Regions from separate parts of the Streptomyces nidicola genome, predicted to be linked through region 2. Evidence: predicted binding sites of a transcription regulator. Region 2 holds the regulator's gene; the other holds the start of a gene.

Region 1 (9,190 bases), 2.0 Mb from region 2:
TTGTCCAGCCCGCCCGCAGGCAATCGCCCGGCTCCCGCCCATCTCCCACCACCCGCCCCCTCCGGGGGCGTCGGCCCGACGGGGTGCCGCCAGCCGCCTTGGGCAATCCGCCGGCGAGGCTCACAAGATCGGGGCTCCGCCCCGTACCCCGCGCCTCAAACGCCGGCGGGGCTGGATTTGCCGACCCGCCGCCGAGCACGGCACCCCACCCGCTGAGGTCGCCCACCACCGCCTTGGGTAATCCACCGCGGCCACGGCACCCACCCATTACGGTCGGCCGCACACGCCTGGGGCAATCTGCCGCAGCCACGGCTCCCACCCACTGCGGTCGGCCGCACGCGCCTGGGGCAATCTGCCGCAGCCACGGCTCCCCACCCGCCGCGGTCGACCGCCACCGCCTTGGGCAATCTGCCGCCTGGGGCGGCAGGGTGGGCAAGGCGGCCCCCGGTGCAGGCCGCACCTCACGAGGGCGCCCACCCCGGCAAACGCCGAGGCCCGGCTCCCCGCGACGGGGAGCCGGGCCTCGGTCGCTTCAACTGAAGCGGAGCGGGTCAGTGGGAGTGACCGTGCCCGTGGCCGGCGGCCTCGGGCTCCTCCTCCGCCGGCTTCTCGACGACCAGGGTCTCGGTCGTGAGGAGCAGGGAGGCGATGGAGGCAGCGTTCTCCAGGGCGGAGCGCGTGACCTTGACCGGGTCGATGACGCCGGCCTTGACCAGGTCCACGTACTCGCCGGTCGCGGCGTTGTAGCCGCTGCCCTTCTCGAGCTCCTTGACCTTGGAGACGATCACGTAGCCCTCCTGGCCGGCGTTCTCGCCGATCCAGCGGAGCGGCTCGACGACGGCGCGGCGGACGACGGCGACACCGGTGGCTTCGTCGCCCTCCTTGCCGAGGGAGTCGTCCAGGACCTTGGAGGCGTGCACCAGAGCGGAGCCACCACCGGAGACGATGCCCTCCTCGACCGCGGCGCGGGTCGCGGAGATGGCGTCCTCCAGACGGTGCTTCTTCTCCTTGAGCTCGACCTCGGTCGCGGCACCGACGCGGATGACGCAGACGCCGCCGGCCAGCTTGGCCAGGCGCTCCTGCAGCTTCTCGCGGTCCCAGTCCGAGTCCGTGTTCTCGATCTCGGCCTTGATCTGCGCGACGCGGCCCTGCACGTCCTCGGACTTGCCGCCACCGTCGACGATGGTGGTGTCGTCCTTGGTGATGGTCACGCGGCGCGCGGAACCGAGCACCTCGAGACCGGCCTGGTCGAGCTTGAGGCCGACCTCCTCGGCGATGACGGTGGCACCGGTGAGGGTGGCCATGTCCTGGAGCATCGCCTTGCGGCGGTCACCGAAGCCGGGGGCCTTCACGGCGACGGCGTTGAACGTGCCGCGGATCTTGTTCACGACCAGGGTCGACAGGGCCTCGCCCTCGACGTCCTCGGCGATGATCAGGAGCGGCTTGGAGCCACCGTTCTGAATGACCTTCTCCAGGAGCGGGAGCATGTCCTGGATCGAGCCGATCTTGCCCTGGTGGATCAGGATGTACGGGTCGTCGAGGACGGCCTCCATACGCTCCTGGTCGGTGACGAAGTACGGGGACAGGTATCCCTTGTCGAAGGCCATGCCCTCGGTGAAGTCGAGCTCCAGGCCGAAGGTGTTGGACTCCTCGACGGTGATGACACCGTCCTTGCCGACCTTGTCCATCGCCTCGGCGATGAGCTCGCCGACCTGGTTGTCCTGCGCGGACAGACCGGCGACGGCGGCGATGTCGGACTTCTCGTCGATCGGGCGGGCGGTCGCGAGGAGGTCCTCGGACACGGCCTTGACCGCGGCGTCGATGCCCTTCTTCAGGGCGGCCGGGGAGGCACCGGCGGCAACGTTGCGCAGGCCTTCCTTGACCAGGGCCTGGGCGAGCACGGTGGCGGTGGTCGTACCGTCACCCGCGATGTCGTTGGTCTTGGTCGCCACCTCCTTCACCAGCTGCGCGCCGAGGTTCTCGTACGGGTCCTCGACCTCGACCTCACGGGCGATGGTGACGCCGTCGTTGGTGATGGTCGGGGCGCCGAACTTCTTGTCGATGACGACGTTGCGACCCTTGGGGCCGATCGTCACCTTGACCGTGTCGGCAAGCTTGTTGACGCCGCGCTCGAGGGCGCGACGGGCGTCCTCGTCGAACTTCAGGATCTTCGCCATGGAGCTGAGTCAGTCCTCTCGAAAAAGCGAACCGCGCCCCTCGCACCCGGCAATATCAGCGGGGGCCAGGGGCGCGGTTCAAAGCATTCTGCTTCTGGGAAGCTGGGAAAGCTTGGGTGAATTACTTCTCGACGATCGCGAGCACGTCGCGAGCCGAGAGGACGAGGTACTCGTCGCCGTTGTACTTCACCTCGGTGCCGCCGTACTTGCTGTACAGCACGACGTCGCCGACCTGGACGTCGAGCGGAAGGCGCTCGCCGTTCTCGAAGCGGCCGGGACCCACGGCGAGGACGGCGCCCTCCTGGGGCTTCTCCTTCGCGGTGTCCGGAATGACCAGGCCAGAGGCCGTGGTCTGCTCGGCGTCGAGCGGCTGGACCACAATGCGGTCCTCGAGCGGCTTGATGGCAACCTTGGAGCTGGAGGTCGTCACGATCCGGTCTCCCCCTTCGGAGATCTCACGGGGTTAACAGTCTGGGGTGGCGACCAGGTGGATCCGTCGTCGCGGGTGCCGGACCTGCCCGTCGCTGTTGGCACTCTCCAGTGGTGAGTGCCAGGGCCGAGACTATGACTGCGATTAGCACTCGGTCAAGCGGACTGCTAATCGACTCCGCCGCTGATGGGTGGACCGGCGGGTCACAGGTAGTCCTCCAGGGCCGCCACCTCGTACCCCTCGGCCTTGATGCGGCGCAGAAGATCCGGGGTCGTCCCCGCCCGCACCCCGAGGATGTCGCCGGGGCGCAGCCGCCCCGCCGGCTCGCGCCACAGGACGATCGCGTCGACGCCGCACTCGGCCGCCGCCTGGAGCGTGTTCGCGTCGTACGCGCCCCGGGGCGGATGGAAGAGGCGGGGCGCCGCTCCGAACCGGGCCTGGACGCGGTCGCGCTGGCCGCAGATCTCGGCGTGCTGCTCCACGTATCCGAGGCCCGGGAGGAGGGCGTGGGTGAGGGTGCGGTTCTGCACCCGGGCGCCCAGGGCGCTCAGTTCGCCGAGGCGGCCCCGACCCCCGCCCGCGCCCGCGAGGAACAGCGAGACCGGGAGGCGCCGGTCGCGGACCAGGTCGACGAAGCGGGGGTCCCGCCCGGCCCCGTCCTCGTACGCGAGGAAGACCACCTTGTCGCGGGTGGGGACGCGGGAGACGACCGGCGGGACCGCCGCCTCCGCGCCCGCCGCAGGCCGCGGGGGCGGCGCGGCCTCCCGCGCGCACCCGGCGAGCAGAGCGGCGGCCAGGGCACAGCCGAGCAGCCGCGCCCACGGCGCGCGCCGTGTCACAGGTAGTCCTCCAGGCGCGCCACCGCGTACCCCCGGTCGGTGAGGTACTTCATGAGGTGCCGGATCATGTCGGGCATCGTGCCCTTCCAGTCCTTGCGGCCCCTGAAGTGCGTGAGCAGGATGTCGCCCGGATGGATGCTGCGGTCCCACTCGCGGTAGTCCATGCGGTCCACGAACGCCTCGGCGTTCCAGATCGGGGCGTACTCGATGCCGCAGGCCTTGGCGGCGCGCAGGGTGTCCTGGTTGTAGTCGCCGAACGGCGGCCGGAAGAGCGTGGGCCGCTTGCCGTACTTCTTCTCGATGACGTCCTGCATGCCGCAGATCTCGTGCTTCTGACGCGCGTACGAGAGGGCGGGCAGGAACGGGTGGTGGAGCGTGTGGTTGTTGAGGGTGACGCCGCGGGCCTGCATCTTCTTGAAGTAGCCGTACTGCGGCCTGACTTCGGCGTCGGTCAGGAACGCGGTGTACGGGATCCGCAGCTCGCTCATCATCTTCAGGAACCGCGGGTCCTTCTCGGCCCCGTCGTCGATGGTGAGGAAGACGACCTTGTCCGTGGTCGGGATCGTCGTGAAGACGGGCGGCAGGCCGAGTTCCTTCTGGCCGTCGACCTCGAAGCCCCTCCGCGCCTCGATGACCGGCTTCTTCGCCGGTGGGCGCGGGGCGGTGAGCGGCACGTCGGCGAGGCCCCAGCGCTTGGTCGCCGCGACGAGCGCGGCCCGCTGGGCGCGCAGCTTCGTCGCGTACGAGTCGAGGGCGCGGGCGGGAGCGGCCTGGAGGCCCTTGTGCGCCTGCTGACCGGGGGCCGGTTTCGCGGGGGTCCGCTCCGGGGTGCCGGCGGCGCATCCGGTGGCGAGGGCGGACGCGGCGAGCAGGGCGGCGATGAGGCGGGAGAGGAGGCGGGCGCCGGTCGAGGTGCCGGGCCCCTTCCGAGTTCCAGGTCTCCGCCGGGTCCCCTTTGAGGCGGATTTCTCATTTTGTCGTACTAGTTGCATGGCGCCGGATCCTTACAGCTCACGGGCCCGTTCCGGAGCCGACACCTCCGCCTGGCGCGCACCGTCGCCCGCCTGGCCCACAATGGGCCGGGTGAGCTCCTCCCTTTCGCCCGCCGCCTTCTCCGCCCTCCTGACCCCCGAGGGCCAGGGCCTGCTCGACGAACTCCGTGACCACGATCCGGCCCAGGAGCTCGCCCTCGCCACGAAACTGCGTCGCGAGCACCCCGCCGAGCTCGTCTCGGCCGCGCTCGCCCAGGCGCGGCTGCGGCAGCGGGCGGTGGCGAAGTTCGGGGCCGAGGACGCGGCCCGGATGTACTTCACGCCGAACGGGGTCGAGCAGGCGACGCGGACGAGCGTGGCGGCGTACCGGGCCGATGCCTTCGAGCGGCTCGGCGTGCGCTCCGTGGCCGACCTGTGCTGCGGCATCGGCGGCGACGCGATCGCGCTCGCCCGCGCGGGGATCCGGGTCCTCGCCGTCGACCGGGACCCGCTGACGTGCGCGGTGGCGCGGGCGAACGCCGAGGCGCTCGGGCTCGCGGGGCTCATCGAGGTGCGCGAGGCGGACGTCACCGAGGTGGACACGGCCGGGTACGACGCCGTGTTCGTGGACCCCGCGCGGCGTTCCACGAAACGGGGGCGCATCTTCGATCCCGAGGCCTACTCCCCTCCCCTGTCCTGGGCCGTGTCCACCGCACTCGAGGCGCCGCGCGCCGCGCTGAAGATCGCCCCCGGCATCCCGCACGAGGCGATCCCCGCGGAGGCCGACGCCGAGTGGATCTCGGACGGGGGTGACGTGAAGGAGGCGGTGCTGTGGTTCGGGACCGCTCCCGGGCGGATGCGGGCGACGCTGCTTCCGGGGCCGCGGGCGCTGGTCGGCAGGGGGCTGCCCGATCCCGAAGTGCGGGGCGTCGGGCGGTACTTGTACGAGCCCGATGGCGCGGTCATCCGGGCGCACCTGGTGGCCGAGGTGGCGGAGGAGGTCGGCGGCGGGCTCGTCGACGAGACGATCGCGTACGTGACGGCGGACGAGCTGCACGCCACGCCCTACGCCGCCGCGTACGAGATCACCGACCAACTCCCCTTCAACGTAAAGAAGTTGAAGGCGTTGCTGCGGGAGCGGGAGGTGGGGGTGCTGACGGTGAAGAAGCGGGGGTCGGCGGTCGAGCCGGAGGAGTTGCGGCGCAAGGCGATGCCGAAGCCCTTCGGGAGGCGGGCGGTGACGGTGTTTCTTACCCGGGTGGCGGGTGCGCCCACGATGCTTGTCGGTGCCCCGGTGGGTTGAGGCGTCGGGGTTGCGCCCGCGGGCCTGATTACGCCGAACCGGGGTCCCGGCCACGGGGCTCCGCCCGCGGGGCTGATGGTGCCGAACCGGCGTCCCGGCCACGGGGCTCCGCCCCGGACCCCGCGCCTCAATCGCCGGCGGGGCTGGATTTGCCCACCCGCAGCGGGGCTCGAATTGCCCCGCCCGCAGGCAATGGCCCTGGGCTCCCGCCCATCTCCCACCCACCCGCCCCCTCCGGGGGCGTCGGCCCGACGGGGTACCGCACCACGCCTTGGGCGACCCGGCGCCGACCACGGCTCCCCACCCGCCGCAGTCAACCGCCCCCGCCTTGGGCAATCTGCCGCCTGGGGCGGCAGGGTGGGCAAGGCGGCCCCCGGTGCAGGCTGCGCATACGGAAGGCGCCGGCCCCGGCACCGCCCCGGAATCCCGGTGCCGCGCAATCATGACGTGGGGCCCGACCCCGTCGTCCCGATTCGCCGGAGGCCCAACGTGCCGTTCGATCACAACGACCACTACCACCCGCTGCTGCTCCGCCAGTTGCCCGCCGGAGGGCACACCGCCCTCGACGTCGGCTGCGGCACCGGCCGCTTCGCGCGGCGGCTCGTGGCGCACGGGTACCGGGTCGACGCGCTCGACCCGGATCCGGCGACGCTGGCCGTGGCGGAGGCGGCCGGCGGCGGGCCGCGCTACCGCGTCGCCGACGCCGCGCAGGCCGAACTCCCGCCCGCCCACTACGACGTGATCAGCTGCCTGGCGAGCCTGCACCACATGCCGTTCGAGACGCTGACCCGTTTCCGCGAGGCCCTCGCGCCCGGCGGCAGACTGCTCGTACTGGGCTGCTACGACGGCGCCACCCCGTGGGACGTGATCGCCTCCCCGACGAACGCCGTCGCGCGCCTCGCCGTGTACGCGGGCGAGCGCGCCCGCGGCGTCCGCACTCCCCCGCCGCAACCACCCGTGCGACAGCCGGAGATGCGCCTCCCGGAGATCCGCCGGGAAGCGGCACACCTGCTCCCCGGCAGCGAGGTGCGCCAACTCCTCTTCTGGCGCTACCTGTTGACGTACACCGCGAAGCGCTAGGCCGCCTCGAACCGCCAGCGGTGGACGGCCCGCTTCACCAACTCACCGTCCGGCTCCGGCAGTTCCGGAAGATCAGCGTCGTACGCGGCATCCCACCACGTAATGACGAGGACCCGGTCCTGCGGGGCCCGGAACGTCTCGATGCGCTCCGGCTCCCGCTCCAGGACCTGCCCCTTCGCCCAGCTCAGCAGCTCCTCGCCGCGCCCCTCGACGGCGCGGGCCTCCCACATCAGCGCGACGGTCATGAGTAGAGGTTCTCCTTGCTGACCTCGTGCACGTGGTCGTGATGGTGGTGGCCCGGGACGTGCGGCTCCGTGACCGGGAGCGAGGAGTCCGCGGGCAGGTCCCACGAGGACGGCAGCCGGTTGCGGGCCACCATCTCCGCACCGAGCGCCGCGACCATCGCGCCGTTGTCCGTGCACAGCTTGGGGCGCGGCACCCGCAGCCGGATCCCGGCCCGCTCGCAGCGCTCCTCGGCGAGGGCACGGAGGCGCGAGTTGGCGGCGACGCCACCGCCGATCATGAGGTGGTCGACGCCCTCGTCCTTGCAGGCCTTCACGGCCTTCCGGGTCAGCACGTCCACGACGGCCTCCTGGAAGGACGCCGACACGTCGCGCACCGGCACGTCCTCCCCCGCCGCCCGCTTGGCCTCGATCCAGCGGGCCACGGCCGTCTTCAGGCCGGAGAAGGAGAAGTCGTACGCAGGGTCGCGCGGCCCGGTGAGACCGCGCGGGAAGGCGATCGCGTTCGGGTCGCCCTCCTTCGCGTACCGGTCGATGACGGGCCCGCCCGGGAAGCCGAGGTTCAGCACCCGCGCGATCTTGTCGAAGGCCTCACCGGCGGCGTCGTCGATGGTCGCGCCCAGGGGACGTACGTCGGAGGTGATGTCGGTCGACAGAAGGAGCGACGAGTGGCCGCCCGACACGAGCAGCGCCATCGTCGGCTCGGGCAGCGTGCCGTGCTCCAGCTGGTCGACGCAGATGTGCGAGGCGAGGTGGTTGACGCCGTAGAGCGGCTTGTCGAGCGCGTACGCGTACGCCTTCGCGGCCGACACCCCGACCAGCAGCGCGCCCGCGAGGCCGGGGCCCGCGGTGACGGAGATGCCGTCGAGGTCCTTCGCCGTGACGCCCGCGTCCTTCAGGGCGCGCTGGATCGTGGGGACCATCGCCTCCAGGTGCGCGCGGGAGGCGACCTCGGGGACGACGCCGCCGAAGCGGGCGTGTTCGTCGACGCTGGAGGCGACGGCGTCGGCGAGCAGGGTGGTGCCGCGGACGATGCCGACGCCGGTCTCGTCGCAGGAGGTCTCGATGCCGAGGACGAGCGGTTCGTCAGCCATGGGTCTTCTCTTCGTTCACAGTGTCGTTCGCGGTGTGGTTCGCGGTGTCGTTCGCCGCGTCGTTCCCGGTGGTCGTGGTCAGGCGCATCACGAGGGCGTCGATGTTGCCGGGCTGGTAGTAGCCGCGCCGGAAGCCGATCGGCTCGAACCCGAAGCGCTCGTACAGCTTCTGCGCCCGCGTGTTGTCGACGCGCACCTCGAGCATCACCTGGTCGACCTCGAAGGCGGTGGCGTGCCGCAGCAGTTCGGTGAGCAGCCGGGCGCCGAGCCCGGTGCCCCAGTGCTCGCGGGCGGCGGCGATGGTCTGGATGTCGGCGAGGTCCCCGGAGGCGGCGACGCCCCCGTACCCGACCAGCTTCCCGCCCTCGTACGCGACCACGTAGCGCCGCGTGGAACCGACGCCGCGGGAGTGCGCGAGCTCGGACCAGAACATGCCGCGCGACCAGGCGTCGTCCGGGAAGAGCTCCTTCTCCAGGGCGAGCACGGGATCGATGTCCCACCAGCGCATCTCGCGCAGCGATACGTCCACGGCTGTCACTTGGGGGTGACCACCTTGTAGTTCTTGGGGACCTGCGCGTCGGGACGGCGCAGGTAGAGGGGGCGCGGTTCGAGGAGCTCCTCGCCCGCGGCCAGCTTCTCGGCGGCGAGGGCGGCGAGCGCGGCGGCCGACACGTTCTCGGGCCCGCGCGCGTCCGGGAAGGTGTCCGGGTAGAGCCGCGCGCCGGCGCCGACGGCGGGCAGGTCCTTCACGAGGTCGGCGATGTCGGCGGGCCGGTCGACGGCCGCTTCGGTGACACGGGTCCGCGCGTCCGCGTAGCGCGCCCAGTACACCTCCTTGCGCCGCGCGTCGGTGGCGACGACGAAGGGCCCCGCCCCGTCCAGGGCATCCCCGGCCTCGTACGCAAGCCCGTCCAGCGTGCAGACGCCGTGCACGGGCACGCCGAGCGCGAGCCCGAACGTGTCGGCGGTCATCAGGCCGACACGCAGGCCGGTGTACGGGCCGGGGCCGACGCCCACGACGATGCCGGTGACGGCGTCGAGCTTCAGTCCGGCC
Region 2 (9,190 bases):
ACCGTAGCCCTTCTGAGGTGCACGCATACCACTGTTCTCACTCATAGCGGCCTACTTAGGTAACTCCACGCTTATGGGCGCGGCCAGTCTGTCACTCTGTCGGTGTCGCCTGAGGCGTCTTTGCCACAACTACTCAGGAGCCGAAACGTGGGTTCCATTCCGATCCAGCGGGAGAGCGCTTTCAGCGCCCCGGACGCGCCTGACCAGCCGTCCCGGGAGCCGGTGGTCGCATGCACGTCGCTGCCCGGAAACCCGCTCGCGCCCGCGGCCGCCCGCCGCTTCCTGCGGGCCGCGTTCGTCGACTGGACGGAACTGACCGGGCTGTCGGCGGCCCTGACCCTCGACGGGCGACTCATGGACGACGCGACCGTCGTACTCAGCGAACTCGTCACCAACGCCGTCGTCCACGCCGGCACCGGCGTCGACCTGCTGTGCCGCCTGGAGGGCGCCGCCCCCGACGGCAGCGTCACCGCGGGACTCGTCGTCGAGGTCACCGACCGGCACCCGGCCCGCGCCGTCCGCAACGACCGGGCCTTCCGCTCGCCGGAGACCCCCGAGTACGGCCGCGGACTCCAACTCGTCGCGTCACTCTCCGAGTTGTGGGGCATCACCTACGGTCGCGGCGCCAAGACCGTCTGGGCCCGCATCCCCGCCGACGCCCCGACATCCGCCGCGGAGATTCCCGACACTCCGGCCGGCGTGCGCAGCCTGCAGAGGGGCTTGCGCGCCGCGGAGATCCTGGCGCCCGCGTCCCGGCGCGCCCCCCAGGACCAGGACTGGATCAACCGCGGCGCGCTCTCCTTCCTCGCCGAGGCCTCCGACCTGCTCGCGGGACAGCTCGACGAGGACATGGTCGCCGCGCTCGTCGGCCAGCTCCTCGTGCCGCGGCTCGCCGACTGGTGCGCCGTCTGGTTCTACGAGGAGGAGGGGCGCGGCCTGCCGGGCGTCGTCGAGCACGACATGCGCGGCGCGGACCCGATGCCGCTGCCCCGGCTCGCCCGCGTCTGGCACACCCACGAACACCGCACCGAGGAGCTCCGCGGGCTCCTGGAGAAGGAACCCCCGCGGCTGCCCGACCGCCTCTCCGGCGCCGTCCCCGTGCCCTGGCCCTTCGACGGGCAGGGCAGCCCGCTCACCCAGGACACGGGCTCGGCGCTCGCCTACCGGCTCTCCGCCGGCGGCCGCGCCCTCGGCATCCTGCTGATCGGACGGGCCGGGCTGCACCGCTTCCCCGACGAGGTCACCGGGCTCGTCGAGGACTTCAGCCGGCGCGTCGCCCTCGCCGTCAGCGCGGCCCGCCGCTTCACCCGGCAGGCCACCATCAGCCGCATCCTCCAGCGCGGTCTGCTGCCCACCTCCATGGCCGAGATCCCCGGCGTCAAGAGCGCCCTCGTGTACGAGCCGAAGGAGGCGGGAGGACCCGGCGGCGACTTCTACGATGTGTTCCCGGCCGGCGCCGGACGCTGGTGCTTCGCGCTCGGCGACGTCCAGGGAAAGGGCCCGGAGGCCGCCGTCGTCATCGGGCTCGTACGGCCCTGGCTGCGGCTGCTCGCACGCGAGGAGTACCAGGTCTCGCAGGTCCTCGACCGGCTCAACCGGCTGCTGCTCGACGACGCGACCGAGGCCTCCGACGCGGCGGCCCGCGCGCTCGCCGCGGCCGACGGCAGGGGCGTGCCACCGGAGGGGTCCACGTCCCGCTTCCTGTCACTCCTGTACGGGGAGCTGACGCCCACCGAGGACGGTGTGCTGTGCACCATCGCCTCCGCCGGGCACCCGCTGCCGCTGCTCATGCGGCCCGGCGGGGAGGTCGTCGCCGCGGCCTCGCCCCAGGTGCTGCTGGGCGTCGTCGACGACCCGGACTACACGAGCGAAACGTTTGTGATGCGCACCGGGGACACGCTCCTGGGCGTCACCGACGGGGTGACGGAGCGGCGCCGCGGGGCCCTCCAGTTCGACGACGGGGACGGGCTCGCGCAGGCGCTCGCCGGGTGCGCGGGCCTGACGGCGCCGCTGCTCGTCGAGCGGATCCGGCGGCTCGTGCACGCCTTCGGGGACAGCCCGCCGGACGACGACCTGGCGCTGCTGGTGCTCCAGGCGCAGTGACGGTGGTGCGGGTGGAATCCACGGAGGCGGGACAATGGGGGCATGCCTTCCGCACTTCCCGACGGTGAGCCCGTGCCCGACGACGGTTCGCTGCCCGCGTCCGCCCTGGCCGGCGCCGCCTCGCGCCCCCTCGGCTTCTACCTGCACGTCCCGTACTGCGCCACGCGCTGCGGGTACTGCGACTTCAACACGTACACGGCGACCGAGCTGCGCGGTACGGGCGGCGTGCTCGCGTCCCGCGACAACTACGCGGAGACGCTGATCGACGAGGTACGCCTGGCCCGGAAGGTGCTCGGCGACGACCCGCGCCCGGTCCGGACCGTGTTCGTCGGGGGCGGTACGCCGACGCTGCTGCCGGCCGCCGACCTCGTACGGATGCTGGGGGCGATCCGCGACGAGTTCGGGCTCGCGGACGACGCGGAGGTCACGACCGAGGCCAACCCCGAGTCGGTGGACCCGGCGTACCTGGCGGAGCTGCGGGCCGGGGGCTTCAACCGGATCTCGTTCGGGATGCAGAGCGCGCGGCAGCACGTGCTGAAGGTCCTCGACCGTACGCATACGCCGGGGCGGCCCGAGGCCTGTGTCGCGGAGGCGCGGGCGGCCGGGTTCGAGCACGTCAACCTCGACCTGATCTACGGCACGCCGGGCGAGACGGACGACGACTGGCGGGCCTCGCTGGACGCGGCGCTCGGGGCGGGTCCTGACCACGTCTCGGCGTACGCGCTGATCGTCGAGGAGGGTACGCAGCTCGCGCGGCGGATCCGGCGCGGCGAGGTGCCGATGACCGACGACGACGTGCACGCGGACCGCTATCTGATCGCCGACGAGGTGCTCGGGGCGGCGGGGTTCGACTGGTACGAGGTGTCGAACTGGGCGACGTCAGAGGCCGGGCGCTGCCTCCACAACGAGCTGTACTGGCGCGGGGCGGACTGGTGGGGGGCCGGGCCGGGCGCGCACTCGCATGTGGGCGGGGTGCGGTGGTGGAACGTCAAGCACCCGGGCGCGTACGCGGCGGCGCTCGCGGACGGGCGTTCGCCGGGGGCCGGTCGGGAGATCCTCGCGGAGGAGGACCGCCGGGTCGAGCGGATCCTCCTCGAGCTACGGCTCCTTGACGGATGCCCGCTGTCATTGCTGCGGGAAGCCGGGCTCGCGGCGGCGCGGAAGGCTTTGGCGGACGGTCTGCTGGAGGCGGAACCGTTCGCCGCGGGCCGCGCGGTACTGACGCTGCGCGGGCGGTTGCTGGCGGACGCGGTGGTCCGGGACCTGGTGGATTGACCTGGGCCGGGGTGGGCAACGCGGCGGGCAGGTTCAGGCCGGGGCCGTGACGAAGTCGATGAGTTCTTCCACGCGGCCGAGGAGTTCCGGTTCCAGGTCCTTGTACGTGTGGACCCGGGACAGGATGTGCTGCCACGCCTCACCCGTGTTGGCCACCCGCCAGCCCAGCGCCCGGCACACGCCCGTCTTCCAGTCCTGGCCGCGCGGGACGCGGGGCCACGCCTCGATGCCGACCGAGGACGGCTTCACCGCTTCCCAGATGTCGATGTAGGGGTGGCCGACGACCAGCGCGTGTTCGCTCGTCACCGATTGGGCGATGTGCCATTCCTTCGAGCCCTGAACCAGGTGGTCGACCAGGATGCCGAGGCGGGCGTCCGGGCCGGGGCTGAAGTCGGCGACGACCGCCGGGAGGTCGTCGACGCCCTCCAGGAACTCCACCGCCACGCCCTCGATGCGCAGGTCGTGGCCCCACACCCGCTCGATGAGCTCCGCGTCGTGCTTGCCCTCCACGTAGATGCGTCCCGCCCGGGCCACCCGCGCGCGGGCGCCGGGCACCGCCACCGAGCCGGACGCGCTCCGGGCGGGGCGGGTCGGGGCCGGGCCCGAGGGGCGTACGAGGGTGACGACCTTGCCGTCGATCATGAAGCCGCGCGGCTCCATCGGGAACACCCGGAGCTTGCCGAAGCGGTCCTCCAAGGTCACCGTCGGACCCTGCGCCGTCTTCTCGACCCGGATCACCGCTCCGCAGAAGCCGGTCGAGATCTCTTCGACGACGAGGTCCGGTTCGGCCGGGACCTCGGGGACCGGCTTGTTCCGCTTCCACGGGGGCGTGAGGTCGGCAGAGTACTGGCGCATCCGGCAGACGATAAGAGAACAGCGCAGGCCAGGGCTACGACACGCCGAAACGCGCTGCCAATGTGGCGCGTTGCGCGCGGACGAACTGCGCATTCACCGCCGAACCGTGCCCGGGGATGTAGACCGCGTCCTCGCCGCCCAGGTCCAGGAGTCGGTCGAGCGCCGCGGGCCAGTGATGCGGCGCCGCGTCCGGGCCCGCCTGCGGTTCGCCCGACTCCTCCACCAGGTCGCCGCAGAAGACGATCTCCGGGGCCCCCGGAACCAGTACCGCCAGGTCGTGGCCGCTGTGCGCAGGACCGATGTTCGCGAGCAGCACCGTCAGGCCGCCGCCCAGGTCGAGCGTCCACTCGCCGCACACCCGGTGCCGAGGGGTGACGAGGATGTCGACCGCCTCGGTGGCCGCCTCCGGGTCGACGCCGTGCCGCACCGCGTCCGTGCGCAGCCCCTCGGCGCCGCGCTCGAAGAGGACGTCGATGCCCACCGCCCCGTACACCTCGACGCCCGCGAACGCGGCCGTGCCGAGCACATGGTCGAAGTGCGGGTGGGTCAACGCGACATGGGTCACTCTCCGGTGCGCCCCGAGGAGCGCACGGACGTCGGCGCGCAGCCGGGCGCCTTCACGGAGTGAGGATCCGGTGTCGATCAAGAGCGCCGCGTCTTCACCCACGACGAGGCCGCTCGTGCAGTCGAGGCCGGGCAGCCGCACCCGCCCCACGTTCGGCGCGAGACCCTCCCATCCCACCGAGGACCAGTCGATACGCTGCGCGAGCTCCATACCTCGACGCTAGCGCCCTTGCCGGGCCCGTACCCACCGGCCGTACACTGAGCCGGGGACGATTGGCACTCGCCCACAGGGAGTGCCAAAGACAGGATGATCGCAACGGCTGTTTCTGGAGGTGTGCGCCGATGCTCAATGAACGCAGGCTCGAAGTGCTGCGCGCAATCGTCCAGGACTACGTCGGCACCGAGGAGCCCGTCGGCTCCAAGGCGCTCACCGAGCGGCACAAGCTCGGGGTCTCGCCGGCGACCGTGCGCAACGACATGGCGGCCCTGGAGGACGAGGGATTCATCGCCCAGCCGCACACCAGTGCGGGGCGCATCCCCACCGACAAGGGCTACCGCCTGTTCGTCGACAAGCTCACCGCCGTGAAGCCGATGGCCGCGCCCGAGCGGCGCGCCATCCAGAACTTCCTGGACGGCGCCGTCGATCTCGACGACGTCGTCGGACGCACCGTACGGCTGCTCGCGCAGCTGACGCGGCAGGTGGCGATCGTCCAGTACCCGTCCCTGACCCGGTCCACCGTGCGCCATGTCGAGCTGCTCTCGCTCGCGCCCGCCCGTCTGATGCTCGTACTGATCACGGACACCGGGCGCGTGGAGCAGCGGATGATCGACTGCCCGGCGCCGTTCGGCGAATCGTCCCTCGCGGACCTGCGGGCCCGGCTCAACAGCCGTGTCGCGGGCCGCAGGTTCGCCGACGTGCCGCAGCTGGTGCAGGACCTGCCGGAGGCCTTCGAGCAGGAGGACCGGGGCACGGTCTCCACGGTGCTCTCCACTCTTCTGGAGACACTCGTCGAGGAGACGGAGGAGCGGCTGATGATCGGCGGTACCGCCAATCTCACCCGCTTCGGACATGATTTTCCCCTCACCATCCGGCCCGTCCTGGAAGCCTTGGAGGAGCAGGTCGTGCTCCTCAAGCTCCTTGGCGAGCTGGGGGATTCGGGCATGGCCGTACGGATCGGTCACGAGAACGCCCATGAGGGACTCAACTCCACGTCCGTCGTGTCGGTCGGCTACGGTTCGGGCGGCGAGGCAGTGGCCAAGCTCGGCGTGGTCGGACCGACCCGCATGGATTACCCGGGAACGATGGGAGCAGTACGCGCAGTGGCACGTTACGTCGGACAGATCCTGGCGGAGTCGTAAGTGGCCACGGACTACTACGCCGTACTCGGCGTGCGCCGCGACGCTTCCCAGGACGAAATCAAGAAGGCCTTCCGAAGGCTGGCGCGTGAGCTTCACCCGGATGTGAATCCGGACCCGAAGACTCAGGAGCGCTTCAAGGAGATCAACGCCGCCTACGAGGTGCTCTCCGACCCGCAGAAGAAGCAGGTCTACGACCTCGGGGGCGACCCCCTGTCGCAGGCCGGCGGAGGCGGTGGGGCCGGTGGCTTCGGCGCCGGTGGGTTCGGGAACTTCTCGGACATCATGGACGCGTTCTTCGGTACGGCGTCGCAGCGCGGGCCCCGGTCCCGTACGCGGCGCGGCCAGGACGCCATGATCCGGCTCGAGGTCGAGCTCGACGAGGCGGCCTTCGGCACCACCAAGGACATCCAGGTCGACACGGCTGTGGTCTGTACGACCTGTAGCGGTGAGGGCGCCGCGCCCGGGACCTCCGCCCAGACCTGTGACATGTGTCGCGGTCGCGGTGAGGTCTCCCAGGTCACGCGGTCCTTCCTCGGCCAGGTCATGACCTCGCGGCCGTGCCCGCAGTGCCAGGGCTTCGGCACGGTCGTGCCCACTCCGTGCCCGGAGTGCGCGGGCGACGGGCGCATCCGCTCCCGTCGGACGCTGACCGTGAAGATCCCGGCCGGTGTGGACAACGGGACGCGGATCCAGCTCGCGGGTGAGGGCGAGGTCGGCCCCGGTGGCGGCCCCGCCGGTGACCTGTACGTGGAGATCCACGAACTCCCGCACCCGACGTTCCAGCGGCGCGGCGACGATCTGCACTGCACGGTCACCATCCCGATGACGGCGGCGGCCCTCGGCACGAAGGTGCCGCTGGAGACGCTCGACGGCACGGAGGAGATCGACATCCGGCCGGGCACGCAGTCCGGTCAGTCGGTTCCGCTGCACGGGCGTGGTGTCACGCATCTGCGGGGCGGCGGCCGTGGTGACCTCATCGTGCATGTCGAGGTCATGACGCCGCAGAAGTTGGACCCGGAGCAGGAGCGGGTGCTGCGGGAGCTTGCCAAGCTGCGCGGCGAGGAGCGGCCCACGGGGCAGTTCCAGCCGGGTCAGCAGGGGCTCTTCTCCCGCCTGAAGGACGCGTTCAACGGCCGTTGAGTCGGCCGTCGTAGGCAAGGTCGGCCCCCGGTGTGCGGCACCGGGGGCCGACGCGTGTCCGCGGTGCGCGGCGCCGGGTTGCCGGTCGCTGCGCCGGGGGCGGGCCCGTCGTCATGGGCGCGCGGCACCGTGGTGCCGCCTTGCCCACCCTGCCGCCCCAGGCGGCAGATTGCCCAAGGCGGGTGGCGGCACCTCGTCGGACCGACGCCCCCGGAGGGGGCGGGTGGTGGGAGGTGGGCGGGAGCCGGGTGTTTGCGTGCGCGTGTGCGGGCTTACGGACACTCCGAGTCGTGCGGCGGGTGGGCATTTCCAGCCCCTGCGGCGCTTGAGCAGCGGGGTCCGGGGTGGAGCCCCGTGACGTCGATTCGGTTGGTCGCGGGGGACGTGGCACGATGCGGGCATGTCCTCCGCACTGACCGATCTCTCCCCGCTTCCGATCGTGCAGGCCCCCATGGCGGGCGGCGCTTCACACCCCGCGTTGGTCGCCGCCGTGACCGAAGCGGGCGGCCTCGGGTTCCTCGCCGCCGGGTACAAAACGGCCGACGGGATGTACCAGGAGATCAAACAGACGCGGGCGCTGACCGCCAGGCCCTTCGGCGTCAACCTCTTCATGCCGCAGACCGAGCACGCCGACCCGGCCACCGTCGAGGTCTACCGCAACCAGCTCTCGGGCGAGGCCACCTGGTACCGCACCCCCCTCGGAGAGACCGACAACTGCGGCGACGACGGCTACGACGCCAAGCTCGCGATCCTCGTCGACGACCCCGTCTCCCTGGTCACCTTCACCTTCGGCTGCCCCCGGCGCACGGTCGTCCAGGCGCTGCAGCGCGTCGGCACGAAGGTCGGGGTCACCGTCACGACGGTGGAGGAGGCGCAGGCCGCGCAGGAGGCCGGCGCCGACCTGGTGTGCGTACAGGGGATCGAGGCCGGCGGGCATCAGGGCACGCACCGGGACAACCCCGAGGCCGACGGGAGCGGGGTCGGGCTGCTGTCGCTGATCGTGCAGGTGCGCGAGGCCGTGCAGCTGCCCATCATCGCCGCCGGCGGAATCATGCGCGGCGCCCAGATCGCCGCTGTGCTCGCGGCCGGCGCCGACTTCGCACAGCTCGGCACCGCGTTCCTGGTCACCCCGGAGTCCGGGGCACCGGAGCCGCACAAGCAGGCCATGACCAACCCGCTGTTCACCCGGACCGAACTGACCCGTGCCTTCTCCGGGCGGCCCGCCCGCGGGCTCGTCAACCGGTTCATGCGTGAGCACGGCCCGTACGCCCCCGCCGCGTACCCGCAGGTGCACTACATGACGTCGCCGCTGCGCAAGGCCGCCGCCAAGGCCGGTGACCCGCAGGGCATGGCGCTGTGGGCGGGCCAGGGGCACCGGCTCGCGCGGGAGCTCCCGGCGGGGCAGCTCGTGGAGGTCCTCGCGGCCGAACTCGACGCGGCGAAGGCCGCGTTGGCGCAGCGGGGTGCCGCCTGATGACCGCTCCCGTTTTCGTGGTCGAAGGGACAGTACCCGGCGACCGCGCGTATGTGCTCGACGGGCCCGAGGGGCGGCACGCCGTCTCCGTGAAGCGGCTGCGGGCCGGGGAGGTCATCACCCTCACCGACGGGCTCGGCTCGTGGTGCGAGGCCGTCGTCACCGGTAGCGAGGGAAAGGACCGGCTGCTCGTCGACGCGGGCCCCGTCCAGGTGGAGCCCGAGGAGCGGCCGCGGATCACCGTCGTACAGGCGCTGCCCAAGGGCGACCGGGGCGAGCTCGCCGTGGAGACCATGACCGAGACCGGCGTCGACGCGATCGTGCCGTGGGCCGCCTCCCGGTGCATCACGCAGTGGCGCGGCGACCGCGGGCTCAAGGCGCTCGGCAAGTGGCGGGCCACCGCGCGGGAGGCCGGGAAGC

Evidence for each region. Region 2 encodes HrcA, which represses chaperone genes, less so after heat shock. Its sites were predicted from a motif close to TTNGCACTCNGNNNNNCNGAGTGCNAA; they were not measured.
Region 1: groES (co-chaperone GroES) is a predicted target of HrcA. The motif match lies at 2,752-2,778, and genes of this name have one in related genera.

Annotation. Positions count from the first base shown of each region.
Region 1 is NZ_JBNBPI010000001.1:4,093,592-4,102,781, forward strand. Features, by position in the region: gene groL (chaperonin GroEL) at 552-2,177, opposite strand; gene groES (co-chaperone GroES) at 2,299-2,607, opposite strand; gene ACOKM3_RS18500 (polysaccharide deacetylase family protein) at 2,811-3,446, opposite strand; gene ACOKM3_RS18505 (polysaccharide deacetylase family protein) at 3,443-4,438, opposite strand; gene ACOKM3_RS18510 (class I SAM-dependent methyltransferase) at 4,521-5,720, shown strand; gene ACOKM3_RS18515 (class I SAM-dependent methyltransferase) at 6,210-6,800, shown strand; gene ACOKM3_RS18520 (hypothetical protein) at 6,797-7,045, opposite strand; gene tsaD (tRNA (adenosine(37)-N6)-threonylcarbamoyltransferase complex transferase subunit TsaD) at 7,042-8,136, opposite strand; gene rimI (ribosomal protein S18-alanine N-acetyltransferase) at 8,129-8,644, opposite strand; gene tsaB (tRNA (adenosine(37)-N6)-threonylcarbamoyltransferase complex dimerization subunit type 1 TsaB) at 8,671-9,190, opposite strand, start outside.
Region 2 is NZ_JBNBPI010000001.1:6,088,475-6,097,664, forward strand. Features, by position in the region: gene ACOKM3_RS27460 (HAMP domain-containing protein) at 1-45, opposite strand, end outside; gene ACOKM3_RS27465 (SpoIIE family protein phosphatase) at 148-2,103, shown strand; gene hemW (radical SAM family heme chaperone HemW) at 2,146-3,378, shown strand; gene ACOKM3_RS27475 (DUF3097 domain-containing protein) at 3,412-4,233, opposite strand; gene ACOKM3_RS27480 (MBL fold metallo-hydrolase) at 4,268-5,008, opposite strand; gene hrcA (heat-inducible transcriptional repressor HrcA) at 5,140-6,156, shown strand; gene dnaJ (molecular chaperone DnaJ) at 6,157-7,296, shown strand; gene ACOKM3_RS27495 (nitronate monooxygenase) at 7,697-8,770, shown strand; gene ACOKM3_RS27500 (16S rRNA (uracil(1498)-N(3))-methyltransferase) at 8,770-9,190, shown strand, end outside.